Regions from separate parts of the Rahnella sp. BIGb0236 genome, predicted to be linked through region 2. Evidence: predicted binding sites of a transcription regulator. Region 2 holds the regulator's gene; the other holds the start of a gene.
The links. Region 2 encodes sigma-54, which starts transcription at its own class of promoters, with help from an activator protein. Its sites were predicted from a motif close to GTTGGCACANNTTTCGCTNT; they were not measured.
Positions count from the first base shown of each region.

Region 1 (8,010 bases), on a different contig from region 2:
AAACCGAAGATGACGCCGGAAGAAGAACTGACGTTACTTGAGAACGATGAGCGTCTGGATTCCTTGCTGGATCTCATCGACGATGGCAAAGCGTTAAGCGCAGAAGATCAGGCTTATGTTGACCAGACTCTGGATCGCATCGACGTTCTGATGGAAATCCTCGGCATTGAACTCGGCGACGACGAAGATGAAGAAGAAGAAGTGAAGAACGAAGACATGATGCAGTTGCTCAAGCGCGGGAACCCGAAAGAAGGTTTCTAAGCCATGCGCTGGGTTATCCCGGCAATAGCCTTACTCTTTGCATGTTATCTGCTTTGGTTATTCGGTAAACTACGCCGGTTATCGAAAACCAAAGCACGTTTGCGCAGAGCGACCTTTGCACGGCAGGCCCCAAGCCTGCCTGTAAGGCGACCCGGCAGCATCCGACGCCGGAAGGAGTAAGTCACCTATGTCAGAACAGACCACCGTCTGGGATTTAGCGCTGATCCAGAAGTACAATTATTCGGGCCCGCGATACACATCCTATCCCACAGCACTTGAGTTCAGTGAAAGCTACGACAACATCGCTTTCGAAAATGCGGCCGCCCGTTATCCGGCGCGTACGCTCTCATTGTATGTGCACATTCCTTTCTGCCATAAACTCTGCTACTTCTGCGGCTGCAATAAACTGGTCACACGCCAGCAGCATAAAGCCGAAGAATATCTTAACGTGCTTGAAAAAGAGATCAGCCACCGTGCACCGCTCTTTAAAGGCCGTCAGGTCAGTCAGCTGCACTGGGGCGGTGGTACACCGACTTACCTCAATAAAGCGCAGATAAGCCGTCTGATGGGCCTTCTGCGGGCACACTTTGATATCCTGCCCGATGCAGAAATGTCACTGGAAGTGGATCCTCGTGAAATCGAGCTGGATGTGCTCGATCACCTGCGCAGCGAAGGTTTTAATCGCCTGAGCATGGGCGTTCAGGATTTCAATAAAGAAGTGCAGCGTCTGGTGAACCGCGAGCAGGATGAAGACTTCATCTTTGCCCTGATTGAACGCGCCCGCGCGCTGGGTTTCAATTCGACCAATATCGACCTGATCTACGGGCTGCCGAAACAAACGGCGGAGAGTTTTGCCTACACGCTGCAACGCGTGGCTGAGCTTAATCCCGACCGGCTGAGCGTATTCAACTATGCGCATATGCCAAAATTGTTTGCTGCTCAGCGTAAAATCAAAGATGCCGATTTACCTGGCGCAGAAGAGAAACTGAAAATTCTGCAGGAAACCATCGCCTCGCTCACCGCCTCCGGTTACCGTTTTATCGGCATGGATCACTTTGCCCGTCCTGATGATGAACTGGCGGTTGCCCAGCGAGAAGGCAAACTGCACCGCAATTTCCAGGGCTATACCACTCAGGGCGACAGCGATTTGCTGGGGATGGGCGTTTCGGCGATCAGCATGCTCGGCGATACCTACGCGCAGAACGAAAAAGATCTCAAAACGTATTACGCCAGAGTGGAAGAGCAGGGGAATGCGTTATGGCGCGGTCTGGAAATGACCGATGATGACTGCCTGCGCCGCGACGTGATCAAATCGCTGATCTGCCATTTTGAACTGAATTTCGCTGATATCGAACAGCGTTACGGCCTTCAGTTTACCGACTATTTTGCCGACGATCTGGCGCTGCTGAAGCCGCTGGCAGAAGACGGGCTGGTTGAGGTGAGCGACACGCATATTCAGGTGACGCCGCGCGGACGTTTGCTGATCCGCAATATCTGTATGTGTTTTGATATTTATCTGCGCCGTCAGGTGCGTCAGCAGCAGTTCTCCCGCGTGATCTGATTTTCTTCGCTGAGCAAAGCAAAACAGCCGCATAAGCGGCTGTTTTGCTGTCTGGTACACAGAAGGATTATTCCATGCCCAGTTCTTTCAGCTTACGGGTCAGGGTATTGCGTCCCCAGCCCAGCAACCGTGCGGCTTCCTGTTTATGTCCCTGAGTGTGGCGCAGCGCCGTGGTCAGTAACGTACGCTCCATTTCAGGTTGTGCTTCTGACAGCAGGTTTTGATGACCGGAACGCAGGGCGCGGTCTGCCCATTGTGCCAGCAGCGTTGCCCAGCTGTCCGGCAGACTCTGACCGCCGGTTTCCGGGGCTGACGTCTCAAACAGTTCGCTGGGCAGATCCTGAATCAGCACTTCCTGACCCGCTGCCATCACGGTGAGCCAGCGACAGGTATTTTCCAGCTGGCGCACGTTGCCTTGCCACGGCAGACGCGTCAGTGCGGTTTCCGTTTCCGGATGCAGGTTTTTCGCTTCCACTCCCAGTTCTTTGGCTGCCACTTGCAGGAAGTAACGCGCCAGACGCGGAATGTCTTCACGGCGTTCGCGCAGCGGTGGCAGATGGACGCGGATAACGTTCAGGCGATGGAATAAATCCTCACGGAATTTGCCTTCCTGTACCCGCAGTTCCAGATTCTGGTGCGTCGCGGCGATGATTCGCACATCCACTTTCACCGGCGCATAACCGCCCACACGGTAGAACTGACCATCTGCCAGCACGCGCAGCAGACGGGTTTGCACGTCGAGTGGCATATCACCGATTTCATCGAGGAACAGCGTGCCGTTATCGGCCTGCTCAAAACGCCCCTGACGAATGGTATTGGCACCGGTAAATGCCCCTTTCTCGTGGCCGAATAATTCGGATTCGATCAGGTCTTTCGGGATTGCCGCCATGTTCAGCGCGATAAAGGGCGCTTTGGCGCGCGGGCTGTGACGGTGTAAAGCATGCGCGACCAGTTCTTTACCTGTACCGGATTCCCCGTTAATCAGCACGCTGATGGAAGAGCGGGACAAACGGCCGATGATGCGGAACACGTCCTGCATGGCTGGCGCTTCGCCGATAATGTCGGCAGTCGGGCCACTTGCCGGCTGGCTGCGTGCCGGTTGCTGTTGTTCCTGATAATGACTGATGGCGCGTTCAACCAGTGCCACGGCTTCGTCAATGTCGAACGGTTTTGGCAGATAATCAAAGGCACCTTGCTGATAGGCGCTGACTGCGGCATCCAGATCGGAATGCGCTGTCATTATGATGACCGGAAGCATCGGGTGACGTTGTTTAATCTGCTTTAACAGGGCTAAACCGTCCATCCCGGGCATACGGATATCCGATAACAACACGTCAGGGGTTTGAGTCGCAATGGCATCAAGCACTTCATTGCCGCTGTCAAACGTGGTGCAGGTTAAACCGGCTCCAGTGAGCGCACGTTCAAGTACCCAGCGGATGGAGCTATCGTCATCGACGATCCAGACTATCCCTCGTTGCATAAGAACCTCACTGGCGAATAGGCAGGAAAACCGAGAATTCGGTATGTCCTGGCCAACTGTTAAATTCAACTTTACCCGAATGCTGATCAATCAAACTGCGCGCGATAGACAGGCCCAAACCGGTGCCCCCTTCGCGGCCACTGACCATGGGGTAAAAAAGGGTGTCCTGCAAATGCGCCGGAACGCCGGGGCCGTCATCTTCAATATCGATACGGGCCACCAGGCGATAACGCACGCCATGTAACGTGATCTGGAAAGCGGTACGTGTGCGTAATGTAATTGTGCCGCCTTCCTCCCCCAGCGCCTGTAAGGCGTTGCGGGTAATATTTAACAAAATCTGTTCTATCTGATCGGGATCGTGTGCCAGTTCCGGCAGGCTCGGGTCATAGTCCCGCACCAGCTGAACATTATCCGGCTTCTCCATCGATACCAGCTGGCAAACCCGTTCCGCCACCTGATGGATACTTTGTGTCACATGCTGGCTCGGACGTTGCGGCCCAAGCAATCTGTCCACCAGATTACGCAGACGGTCAGCCTGCTCGATAATGACTTTGGTGTATTCCAGCAAGGCTGGATCAGGCAGCGCTCTGGATAACAATTGCGCGGCACCGCGTAATCCGCCGAGCGGATTCTTTATCTCGTGCGCCAGACCGCGGATCAAATCACGCGCAGCAACCTGTTGAGCATGCTGCAATTGTTCCTGACTCAGGCGACGCTGATTATCCATCGGCGCCAGTTCCACCAGAATGAAACCTTCCGGCAGCATCTGCGCGGTCAGCGACAACACATGCGCACGACCGTCAACCACCAGCGTCACTTCACTGTCTGTAAAGCCCTGTCCGGCTGTCAGACTTTCACGCATTAACTCGATGTTCAGCGAAAAATATCCCACCAGTTCTGGCAAAGGGGTGCCAAAAAGCTTTCGGGAACTTTGCGCCAGTAACTGCTGAGCCGCCGGATTGGCGTAATGCACCGCCAGTTCGTCGTCCAACAGCAGAACGCTGTTGATTAAGGAATTCAGGATCTGCCCAGCATCGGGCAGTTTGCCAGTTGCCATACCGCAGTCTCCCGCACCTGATTGGTGCATTTTATCTCGCTACCCGGGGAAATCACGGGCCTGAGGGGTTAAGCAGGAAAGAGTGTGGAGAAAAAAGCCCATCCGGAGATGGGCTGAAAGTTTCCACGGCAACAAATATAAATCGTCATACTTAATTTTGACGCTGAAGGAGTTGTTAACGCCGTCCTCCAGTCGGGTATTTCTCTCAGCGCCGGTCGGAAAACCGGCGCTGAGTTCAGGTTCAATTAAAAATCAAACGCTGTTTTTTTAGACGCTATAGTACAGTTCGAACTCAACCGGATGCGGAGTCATACGCACGCGGTCCATTTCTTCTTTACGCAGACCGATGTAAGCATCGATAGCGTCGTCAGTGAACACGCCACCACGGGTCAGGAACTCGCGGTCTTCGTTCAGTGCGTTCAGTGCTTCTTCCAGTGAACCTGCAACTTTTGGAATTTCTGCTTCTTCTTCCGGCGGCAGGTCATACAGGTTTTTGTCCATCGCATCGCCAGGGTGGATCTTGTTGATGATACCGTCGAGGCCAGCCATCATCAGTGCAGCAAACGCCAGGTATGGGTTAGCCGCTGGATCAGGGAAACGTGCTTCGATACGCATCGCTTTTGGCGTTGATACGTGTGGAATACGGATGGATGCAGAACGGTTACGCGCGGAGTAAGCCAGCATCACTGGCGCTTCGTAGCCCGGGACCAGACGCTTGTAAGAGTTGGTGGTTGGGTTAGCGTAGGCGTTGATTGCTTTAGCGTGTTTGATGATACCGCCGATGTAGAACAGTGCCATTTCAGACAGGCCGCCGTATTTGTCGCCAGCGAACAGGTTGTTACCGTTCTTGGACAGAGACATGTGGCAGTGCATACCGGAACCGTTATCGCCAAACATTGGTTTTGGCATGAAGGTTGCGGTTTTGCCAAATGCGTGAGCCACGTTGTGAACCACGTATTTGTAGATTTGGATTTCGTCGGCTTTCTTGGTCAGGGTGTTGAAGCGGGTTGCCACTTCGTTCTGACCTGCAGTTGCCACTTCGTGGTGGTGAGCTTCAACAACCAGACCCATTTCTTCCATGGTCAGACACATGGTAGAACGCAGATCCTGGGAGGAGTCGACCGGAGGAACCGGGAAGTAACCGCCTTTCACTGCAGGACGGTGGCCTTTGTTGCCGCCTTCATATTTGGTGCTGGAGTTCCATGCGCCTTCGATATCATCGATAGCGACGTGAGAACCGGAGATGCTGCTGCCGAAGCGCACATCATCAAACAGGAAGAATTCTGGCTCTGGCCCGAACAGAACGGTGTCCGCGATACCGGAAGAACGCAGGAAGTCTTCCGCACGTTTTGCGGTAGAGCGTGGGTCGCGGTCATAACCTTGCAGCGTGGTTGGCTCAAGGATGTCGCAACGAATGATCAGGGTGGTTTCTTCGTAGAATGGGTCCAGAACAGCAGTGCTCGCATCTGGCATCAATACCATGTCAGATTCGTTAATGCCTTTCCAGCCACCGATTGAAGAGCCATCAAACATTTTGCCTTCTTCGAAGAAGTCAGCGCTAACCTGGTGTGCAGGAATGGTGACGTGCTGTTCTTTGCCTTTGGTATCAGTGAAACGTAAATCTACGAATTTCACTTCATGCTCATTCAGCATCGTCAAAACGTGTTCAGCGGACATACTAGTTCTCCCGAATTTCTCATTATCGTCGTGGAACGAATAACCATTTTTGGTCTTTAGTTGGAAATAACAGCTTTACTTGAACTGGCGTGTGGACTGAACAGCGCTATTATTTGACTGGTCAGACGCTTCACCCTGTAAAAACTTTTTTTTACCCTAAAAACTATTAGCGAAAAGTGTGCCAACTTTGAGAAAATGCAAACAACGCCATTTTACAGGGCTCTTGCACTCGATAAGTATGCACCATAACGGAATTTCTGCACTATAATGGTGCTAACTCTGAGATGCATGGCACCAAAACGGTGCGTCATAATGGTTCAGTGGTCTTTTTGCACCGTGAAAGGGATCACAAAGTAACCATCCATAAGTTGTTTCATCAAGATCCTTGTGATCTTGTTTAGAACCTCGCTTAATACGTGTACAATAGCGCGCTATTTCTAATGCCTGAGGCAAAGCTGTGATCGAAAATTTGCGTAACATCGCCATTATTGCCCACGTTGACCATGGTAAAACCACCCTGGTCGACAAGCTGCTGCAACAATCCGGTACTTTCGGAGAGCGTGTAGAAGCCACTGAACGCGTAATGGACTCCAACGATTTGGAGAAAGAGCGTGGGATTACCATCCTCGCAAAAAACACCGCCATTAATTGGAAAGACTACCGCATCAACATCGTGGATACCCCAGGACACGCCGACTTCGGCGGTGAGGTAGAGCGTGTGATGTCAATGGTCGACTCGGTGCTGCTGGTTGTGGATGCAATGGATGGCCCAATGCCGCAAACCCGTTTCGTGACCAAAAAAGCCTTCGCTAATGGTCTGAAACCGATCGTGGTAATCAACAAGGTTGACCGCCCTGGCGCGCGTCCTGACTGGGTTGTTGATCAGGTCTTCGACCTGTTCGTTAACCTGGACGCAACCGACGAACAACTCGATTTCCCAATCATCTATGCATCAGCATTGATGGGTATCGCGGGTAACGACCATAACGATATGGCCGAAGACATGACCCCGCTGTATCAGGCGATCGTTGACCACGTATCTCCGCCACAAGTTGAGATGGATGCACCTTTCCAGATGCAAATCTCTCAGCTGGACTACAACAACTATGTTGGCGTCATCGGCATCGGCCGCATCAAACGCGGTACCGTTAAGCCTAACCAGCAGATCACTGTCATCGACAGCGAAGGCAAAACCCGTAACGGTAAAGTCGGTAAAGTTCTGACCCACATGGGTCTTGAGCGTATCGAAGCGGCCGTTGCTGAAGCGGGCGACATCATCGCCATCACCGGCCTGGGCGAACTGAACATCTCCGACACTATCTGTGATCCGGCGAATGTTGAAGCTCTGCCAGCGCTGAGCGTTGATGAACCAACAGTAACCATGTACTTCAACGTCAACACCTCTCCGTTCTGTGGTAAAGAAGGTAAGTATGTGACTTCACGTCAGATCCTTGACCGTCTGAACAAAGAACTGGTGCACAACGTTGCCTTGCGTGTTGAAGAAACTGAAGATGCTGATGCATTCCGCGTTTCAGGCCGTGGTGAACTTCACCTGTCGGTTCTGATCGAAAACATGCGTCGCGAAGGTTTCGAGCTGGCGGTTTCCCGTCCTAAAGTAATCAACCGTAAAATCGATGGCCGCATGCAAGAGCCATTCGAGAACGTGACACTGGATATCGAAGAGCAACACCAGGGTTCTGTCATGCAGGCCATGGGTGAGCGTAAAGGCGATGTCAAAGACATGATCCCAGACGGCAAAGGTCGTATCCGTCTTGATTACCTGATCCCAGCACGTGGCCTGATCGGCTTCCGTACCGAATTCATGACCATGACTTCCGGTACCGGTCTGCTGTACTCCACGTTCAGCCACTATGATGACGTTCGTCCGGGCGAAATCGGCCAGCGTCAGAACGGCGTGCTGATCTCCAACGGTCAGGGTAAAGCTGTTGCGTTCGCACTGTTCAGCCTGCAAGA
Region 1 covers NZ_SOAO01000015.1:10,034-18,043, forward strand. The annotation lists gene yihI (Der GTPase-activating protein YihI) at 1-261, shown strand, start outside; gene hemN (oxygen-independent coproporphyrinogen III oxidase) at 449-1,822, shown strand; gene glnG (nitrogen regulation protein NR(I)) at 1,890-3,302, opposite strand; gene glnL (nitrogen regulation protein NR(II)) at 3,310-4,359, opposite strand; gene glnA (glutamate--ammonia ligase) at 4,627-6,036, opposite strand; gene typA (ribosome-dependent GTPase TypA) at 6,494-8,010, shown strand, end outside.
Region 1: glnA (glutamate--ammonia ligase) is a predicted target of sigma-54. The motif match lies at 6,203-6,222, and genes of this name have one in related genera.

Region 2 (8,010 bases):
CGGAAACGCAATTGGTTCGAATATCATTAATATTCTTCTGATTTTGGGCGGTGCCGCCCTGATTCATCCACTTTCCGTTCGTTCTGATATATTACGCCGCGAACTCCCTCTATTGTTACTGGTCACTGCGCTGTGCGGTTTTCTGCTCAGCGACGGCGAACTCAGCCGCATTGATGGTGTGTTGCTGCTGGCCAGTGCCGCCGTGTTTATGATGCTGGTGATAAAAATCGCCCGCGCCGCCGAGAAAGAAGGACTGGATACGCTGACCTACGAGCAGATGTCCGAACTTCCGCAGGACAGCAGCAACACCGTGGCGTTTCTGTGGCTGGCGCTGGGCTTTATCATCATGCCGCTGGCGTCCGGGATGATTGTCGACAACAGTACAGTGATTGCCCGCTATTTCGGCGTCAGTGAACTGGTGATTGGTCTGACAGTCATTGCTATCGGCACCAGCCTGCCGGAACTGGCGACATTTATCGCCGGGGCGATTAAAGGTGAGGATGATATCGCGCTGGGCAATATCATCGGTGCCAATATTTTTAACACCTGCCTGGTGCTGGGATTACCCGCGCTGGTGGCACCCGGTTCGTTCAACCCGGACGCATTCCATCGCGATTACTGGGTGATGCTGGCGGTCAGCGTGGTGCTTTCCGGCCTGTGTCTGATGCGTAAACACCGTATCGGTCATTTAGCCGGTGCATTGTTGCTGTGTGGATTTATCGCCTATATGGCGCTGCTGTTCCTGCAACCGGACAGCATTGCCTTCTGAACTCTGTCAGGAACTGACTATGGCTAACTTTACCTTCGCCGCCGACTTTGATTTCCAGGCCGTCGGTCGCGATGTGCTGAAAACAGAACGTGAAGGACTTGAGCAGTTAGATCAATACATTAACGGTGATTTCACCCGCGCCTGCGAAAAAATCTTTGCCTGCACAGGCAAAGTCGTGGTGATGGGGATGGGCAAATCCGGGCATATCGGCCGCAAAATGGCCGCCACCTTTGCCAGCACCGGCACACCGGCTTTCTTTGTCCATCCGGGAGAAGCCAGCCACGGCGATCTGGGCATGGTGTCGAAGCAGGATGTGGTGATTTTGATCTCCAACTCCGGCGAGGCCCATGAAATTCTGGGGCTGATCCCGGTCCTGAAGCGCCTGAACATCACGCTCATCTGCATGACGTCCAATCCGGAAAGCACGATGGGCAAAGCCGCTGATGTCCACCTTTGCGTGAAAGTGCCGAAAGAAGCCTGTCCGCTGGGTCTGGCACCGACCAGCAGCACGACGGCGGTACTGGTGATGGGCGATGCACTGGCGGTTGCGCTGCTGGAAGCCCGTGGCTTTACGCCGGAAGATTTCGCGCTGTCGCATCCGGGCGGAGCACTGGGTCGCAAGCTGTTGCTGCGTGTCAGCGATATTATGCACACCGGCGATGACATCCCGCATGTCACCCGCGACGCCTCCCTGCGGGATGCCCTTCTGGAAATCACCCGCAAAAACCTTGGTATGACGGTGATTTGCAATGATTTGATGAAAATCGAAGGCATCTTTACCGACGGGGATTTACGCCGCATCTTTGATATGGGCGTTAACATCAACACGGCGTCGATTGCCGATGTGATGACCACCGGCGGTATCCGCGTCCGCCCTTCTCTTCTGGCGGTGGATGCACTGAATTTAATGCAGGAAAAACACATTACCTGCGTCATGGTCGCTGATGGTGACCAGTTGCTGGGTGTGTTACATATGCACGATATGCTGCGCGCTGGCGTAGTTTAATTGAGGAATGCCCTGAATGAGTAATAGCGCAGCCCTGGTGGACACCTGCTACGGCCCGGTCAGCACAGACGTGCTTGAGCGGGCGAAAGCGGTCCGCCTGCTGATTTGCGATGTGGACGGCGTCATGTCTGATGGCCTGATCTATATGGGAAATCAGGGAGAAGAGCTGAAAAGTTTTAACGTTCGCGACGGTTACGGTATCCGCTGCCTGCTGACATCTGACATTGAGGTCGCGATTATTACAGGCCGCAATGCAAAATTGCTGGAAGATCGCGCCAAAACCCTCGGCATACGCCACTTGTATCAGGGGCAATCGGATAAGCTTTTGGCCTTCCGCGAACTGTTAGATACACTGTCTTTACAGGCCAGCGAAGTGGCTTACATCGGTGATGACCTGATTGACTGGCCGGTGATGGCCGAAGTGGGCCTTTCTGTCGCGGTTCAGGATGCGCATCCTATCCTGTTGCCGAAAGCAGATTATGTGACCCGAATTGCGGGTGGACGCGGCGCAGTGCGTGAATTGTGTGATTTGATTCTGCTGGCGCAGGGTAAGCTGGAGGACGCCAAAGGGCTGTCGATATGAGTAAAACAAGACTTTGGGTTATTCTGGCTCTGACGGCCATTGTTCTGATACTGATTGGCTGGTCGCTGTCTGACAACAGTGATGATGTCCCGCAGGCCGTCAACGATCAGGATCCGACCTATCAGAGCGCCCACACCGTCACGATGGTGTATGACCCGCTGGGTAGCCTGACGTATAAACTGGTGTCAGATCAGGTAAAATATTACACCGCTGATCAGGTGACATGGTTTACCAATCCGGTAGCCACCATGTATGACAAGAACAAAGTCGCCACCTGGGTATTGCGTTCTGATAAAGCGAAACTGACTCAGGATAAGATGCTCTATCTTTACGGGCATGTGCAGGCCGACAGCCTGACCCCTGAAACATCACAGCTGCAAAGAATCAAAACGGACAATGCACGGGTTAACCTGACGACACAGGACGTTGCCTCAGACGATGAAGTAACGCTTTATGGCACAGGTTTTACATCTAATGGCATGAAAATGCGTGGTAATCTGCGTGATAAAACAGCAGAGCTGATCGAAAAGGTAACGACCTCTTATGAAATTCAAAGCAAAAAATAAATTCCGTGATCTCCTGATCGTCAGCTCATTGTTAGCCGTCAGCATTCCGGCCTTTGCATTGAAAGATGACACGACGAAGCCGATCACCATTGATTCGCAAAATCAGGCGCTGGACGTGAACACCAATACCGCGACCTTCACCGGCAACGTGGTGGTGAATCAGGGTACGATCCAGGTGAAAGCCGATAGAGTTGTCGTGATCCGCCCGCAGGGTGTTTCCGGCAAAGAAGTGGTGGAAGGTTACGGCAACCCGGTGACGTTCTATCAGATGCAGGACAACGGTAAACCGGTTAAAGGCCACGCCCAGAAAGTCCGCTACGAAGTGGAAAACGATCTGGTGACCCTGACCGGCAATGCTTACCTTGAACAGCTGGACAGCAATGTCAAAGGCGACCGCATCACCTATCTGGTGCAAAAACAGCAAATGGAAGCTTTTAGTGATAAAGGTAACCGTGTGACGACCGTACTGGTTCCTTCGCAGCTGCAACAGAAAACGCCTGCAGCAGGCGGCCAGCCGACCAAAAAGAGTAACTGATATTTTATGGCAAAATTAATCGCAGAGAATCTGGCCAAGGCATACAAAGGCCGCAAGGTCGTTGAAGATGTCAGCCTGATGGTCAACTCAGGTGAAATCGTCGGATTATTAGGGCCAAACGGTGCCGGTAAAACCACCACCTTTTACATGGTGGTGGGTATCGTTCAGCGCGATGCGGGGCGTATTGTCGTCGATGAAGAAGACATCAGCCTGCTTCCGCTGCATACCCGCGCCCGTCGCGGTATCGGCTACCTTCCGCAGGAAGCGTCCATTTTCCGTCGTCTCAGCGTGTTTGATAACCTGATGGCGGTGTTGCAGATCCGTGATGATCTGAACAAAGAACAGCGTAACGATCGCGCCAATGAACTGATGGAAGAGTTCCATATTTCTCATTTGCGCGATAACCTCGGTCAGTCACTGTCCGGGGGTGAACGCCGTCGTGTAGAAATTGCCCGTGCGCTGGCAGCGAACCCGAAATTCATCCTGCTGGATGAACCGTTCGCCGGGGTTGACCCGATTTCAGTTATCGACATCAAAAAAATCATTGAGCATTTACGTGACAGCGGCCTCGGCGTACTGATCACTGACCATAACGTGCGTGAAACACTCGATGTGTGTGAACGCGCGTATATCGTCAGTCAGGGGAAATTGATCGCCCACGGCACGCCAGCCGACATTCTTGCTGATGAACAAGTTAAACGTGTTTATCTTGGTGAAGAATTCCGTCTGTGATCTGTGCCGCCGGAACCGTGCCTGTTTCAACTTAAACTGAAACAGGCCGTCTCTGACAGAAGTGTTGCCGTTCTCACTCATCAACGGAATTAAGCCAAGATATGAAGCAAGGTTTGCAACTCAGACTCAGCCAACAACTGGCAATGACTCCTCAGTTACAACAGGCCATCCGCCTGTTGCAATTGTCCACGCTCGAGCTCCAGCAGGAGATCCAACTCGCGCTGGAGAGCAACCCTCTGCTGGAACAAACCGACCTTCATGATGAAATCGATGCGGTGGAAACCACCGACAACGAAGGATTAGATACCCGCGAAGCCCTCGAGCAAAAAGACATGCCCGAAGAGCTGCCGCTGGATGCGACCTGGGATGAGATTTACACCGCAGGCACGCCGTCCGGTACCGGCAATGATTACAGCGATGACGAATTGCCGATTTACCAGGGCGAAACCACCCAGACCCTGCAGGATTACCTGATGTGGCAGGTGGAACTGACGCCGTTTTCCGATACCGATGCCGCGATTGCCACCTCCATCGTCGATGCGGTGGATGACACCGGTTACCTCACCGTTTCCCTTGAAGATATTCTTGAAAGCGTGGGTGACGAAAACATCACCATGGACGAAGTTGAAGCCGTGCTTAAGCGCGTTCAACGCTTTGACCCGGTGGGCGTGGCGGCGCGTGATCTGCGCGACTGTCTGCTGATCCAGCTTTCTCAATATGTTACTGACACCCCGTTTATCACCGAAGCCCGTCTGATCATCAGCGAACATCTCGATTTGCTGGCGAACCATGATTTCCGTGCACTTATGCGATCAACCCGGTTAAAAGAAGATACACTGAAAGGAGCGATGCTCCTGATCCAGTCTCTTGATCCGCGTCCGGGCCAGTCGATCAATACCGGTGAATCCGAATACGTGATCCCGGATGTGCTGGTGCGTAAAGTGTCAGGTGTCTGGACGGTCGAACTGAATTCCGACAGCATTCCGCGACTGAAGATAAATCAGCAGTACGCCGCGATGGGCAATTCCGCACGCAGCGACAGCGACGGCCAGTTTATCCGCAGCAATCTGCAGGAAGCCAAGTGGTTAATCAAAAGTCTGGAAAGCCGTAACGACACGCTGTTAAAAGTGACGCGCTGCATCGTTGAGCAGCAGCAGGCGTTCTTTGAACTGGGTGAAGAATTTATGAAACCTATGGTGCTGGCCGATATCGCCAGTGCCGTAGAAATGCACGAATCGACAATTTCACGTGTGACGACGCAGAAGTTCCTGCACAGCCCGCGTGGCATTTTCGAACTGAAGTATTTCTTCTCCAGCCATGTCAGTACAGACAGCGGCGGCGAGGCATCGTCAACCGCCATCCGGGCGCTGGTGAAGAAATTAATCGCAGCGGAGAATCCTGTAAAACCGCTCAGTGACAGTAAGTTAGCGACCCTGCTTTCCGATCAGGGGATCATGGTCGCACGACGGACCGTCGCCAAATACCGAGAGTCTTTGTCCATCCCGCCCTCAAACCAACGTAAACAGTTAGTTTGACCTCAACAGAGAAGGAAGACATTATGCAGCTCAACATTACCGGACATCACATTGAGATCACGGATCCCCTGAGAGAATTCATCACGTCGAAGCTGGCCAAGCTCGAGCAGTATTTCGACAGGATTAATCAGGTGTATGTGGTGTTGAGCGTGGAAAAGGTGCAAAAAGTTGCGGAAGCGACTTTGCATGTGAATGGAGGCGAATTACATGCCACCTCGGAACATCAGGATATGTACGCAGCGATTGACGGACTGGTTGATAAACTGGCCCGCCAGCTGAATAAACATAAAGACAAACTGAAACAGCACTGACATTCATGTAGCCAACCCTGTGCTACAAACCTTCGGGCATCGGCTTGTGACCTTCGGGAAACGAGCCGATATAGCTTTAAGGGTGAAACAGCGCAAAAGTGAAAGATGACATGATTAACGATACTGCAATGCAATTAACGTCGGTGCTCAATGCCGAATGCACCAAAAGTGGCGTTCATTGCGCCAGCAAGAAACGCGCACTGGAAATCATCAGCGAACTGGCCGCTAAGCAATTAAATTTATCGCCACAGGTGATTTTCGACGCCATTTTGACCCGTGAACGTATGGGCAGCACCGGGATCGGTGCCGGGATCGCCATCCCGCACGGAAAGCTGGAAGAAGATACTTTACGTGCCGTCGGGGTGTTCATTCAGCTGGAACAGCCGATCGCTTTTGACGCCATCGATAATCAGCCGGTAGATTTACTTTTTGCCTTGCTGGTTCCGGCAGATCAATGTAAAACCCACTTACACACCTTATCGTTAGTTGCTAAGAAATTGGCTGATAAAACAGTGTGTCGCCGTCTGCGCGGAGCGCAAAGCGACGAAGAACTGTTCCAGATAATGACTGAAAACGAATAGCGTCTGATCCCGGTTTTCGTGCCGGGAAAATGAATGCTGAACACTGAATGCCAGGGGAGTGACACCATGGTGCTGATGATTGTCAGCGGCCGTTCCGGTTCCGGGAAGTCGGTTGCCCTGAGGGCACTCGAAGACATGGGTTTTTACTGTGTGGACAACCTGCCGGTGGTGTTACTGCCGCAGCTCGCCCAGACCCTTGTTGAACGCAATACGTCTGCGGCCGTCAGCATTGACGTCCGTAACATGCCAGAAACACCGGAAGTTTATGAGCATGCGATGTCACAACTGCCGGAGAGCTTCTCACCGCAGCTGTTGTTCCTTGATGCTGACCGCAATACCCTGATCCGCCGCTACAGCGACACGCGTCGTCTGCACCCGCTTTCCAGCAAAAATTTATCCCTCGAAAGTGCCATTGATGAAGAAGCCGATCTGCTCGAACCGCTGCGTTCGTCGGCGGATCTGATCATCGACACCTCCGAAATGTCCGTGCATGAGCTGGCAGAAATGCTGCGTACCCGCCTGCTGGGGAAACGCGAGCGCGAACTGACGATGGTGTTCGAGTCCTTCGGTTTCAAACACGGCATTCCGATTGATGCGGATTACGTCTTCGACGTGCGTTTCCTGCCGAACCCGCACTGGGATCCGAAACTGCGTCCGATGACCGGCCTTGATAAGCCGGTGGCGGCGTTCCTTGACCGTCATACCGAAGTACACAACTTTATCTACCAGACCCGAAGCTATCTCGAACAATGGCTGCCGATGCTGGAAACCAACAACCGCAGCTATCTGACCGTCGCCATTGGCTGTACCGGCGGTAAACACCGTTCGGTGTATATCGCAGAACAACTGGCCGACTATTTCCGTTCCCGTGGGAAGAATGTTCAGTCCCGCCATCGCACGCTGGAAAAACGCAAATGACGGTGAAACAAACGGTAGAAATCAAAAACCGGTTAGGCATGCATGCCCGTCCGGCGATGAAGTTGTTTGAACTGGTGCAGAGCTTTGAATCAGAAGTGATGCTGCGCAACGGCACAGGCATTGAAGCAGAAGCCAGCAGCGTGATTGCGCTGCTGATGCTCGATTCGCCGAAAGGTCAGCAGATTGAAATCGAGGCCACCGGCCCCGACGAAGAACAGGCACTGACGGCAGTGGTAAATCTGATCAATTCAGGATTTGACGAAGACTAATACGCCTCACTCCCGATGAGCTGACATCAGTCAGTGATTCGGGTGAACGCACGCCTCTAACGCCGCTGCGGCGTCAGGGACGCAGGCTAAATACGGCTTAAACAGTCGATAGCAATGGCCTTAAAGCTTTCAAAGTTCTCACTGCTCAGCAAACGGCTCATTGAGCGTTCCCGCACAAACGTCACGAACAAATCGTAAATCGCCA
Region 2 covers NZ_SOAO01000010.1:32,295-40,304, forward strand. The annotation lists gene EDF78_RS18320 (calcium/sodium antiporter) at 1-769, shown strand, start outside; gene kdsD (arabinose-5-phosphate isomerase KdsD) at 789-1,775, shown strand; gene kdsC (3-deoxy-manno-octulosonate-8-phosphatase KdsC) at 1,792-2,358, shown strand; gene lptC (LPS export ABC transporter periplasmic protein LptC) at 2,355-2,924, shown strand; gene lptA (lipopolysaccharide ABC transporter substrate-binding protein LptA) at 2,902-3,459, shown strand; gene lptB (LPS export ABC transporter ATP-binding protein) at 3,466-4,191, shown strand; gene rpoN (RNA polymerase factor sigma-54) at 4,293-5,726, shown strand; gene hpf (ribosome hibernation promoting factor) at 5,750-6,037, shown strand; gene ptsN (PTS IIA-like nitrogen regulatory protein PtsN) at 6,136-6,618, shown strand; gene rapZ (RNase adapter RapZ) at 6,685-7,536, shown strand; gene npr (PTS phosphocarrier protein NPr) at 7,533-7,805, shown strand; gene EDF78_RS18375 (PRD domain-containing protein) at 7,892-8,010, opposite strand, start outside.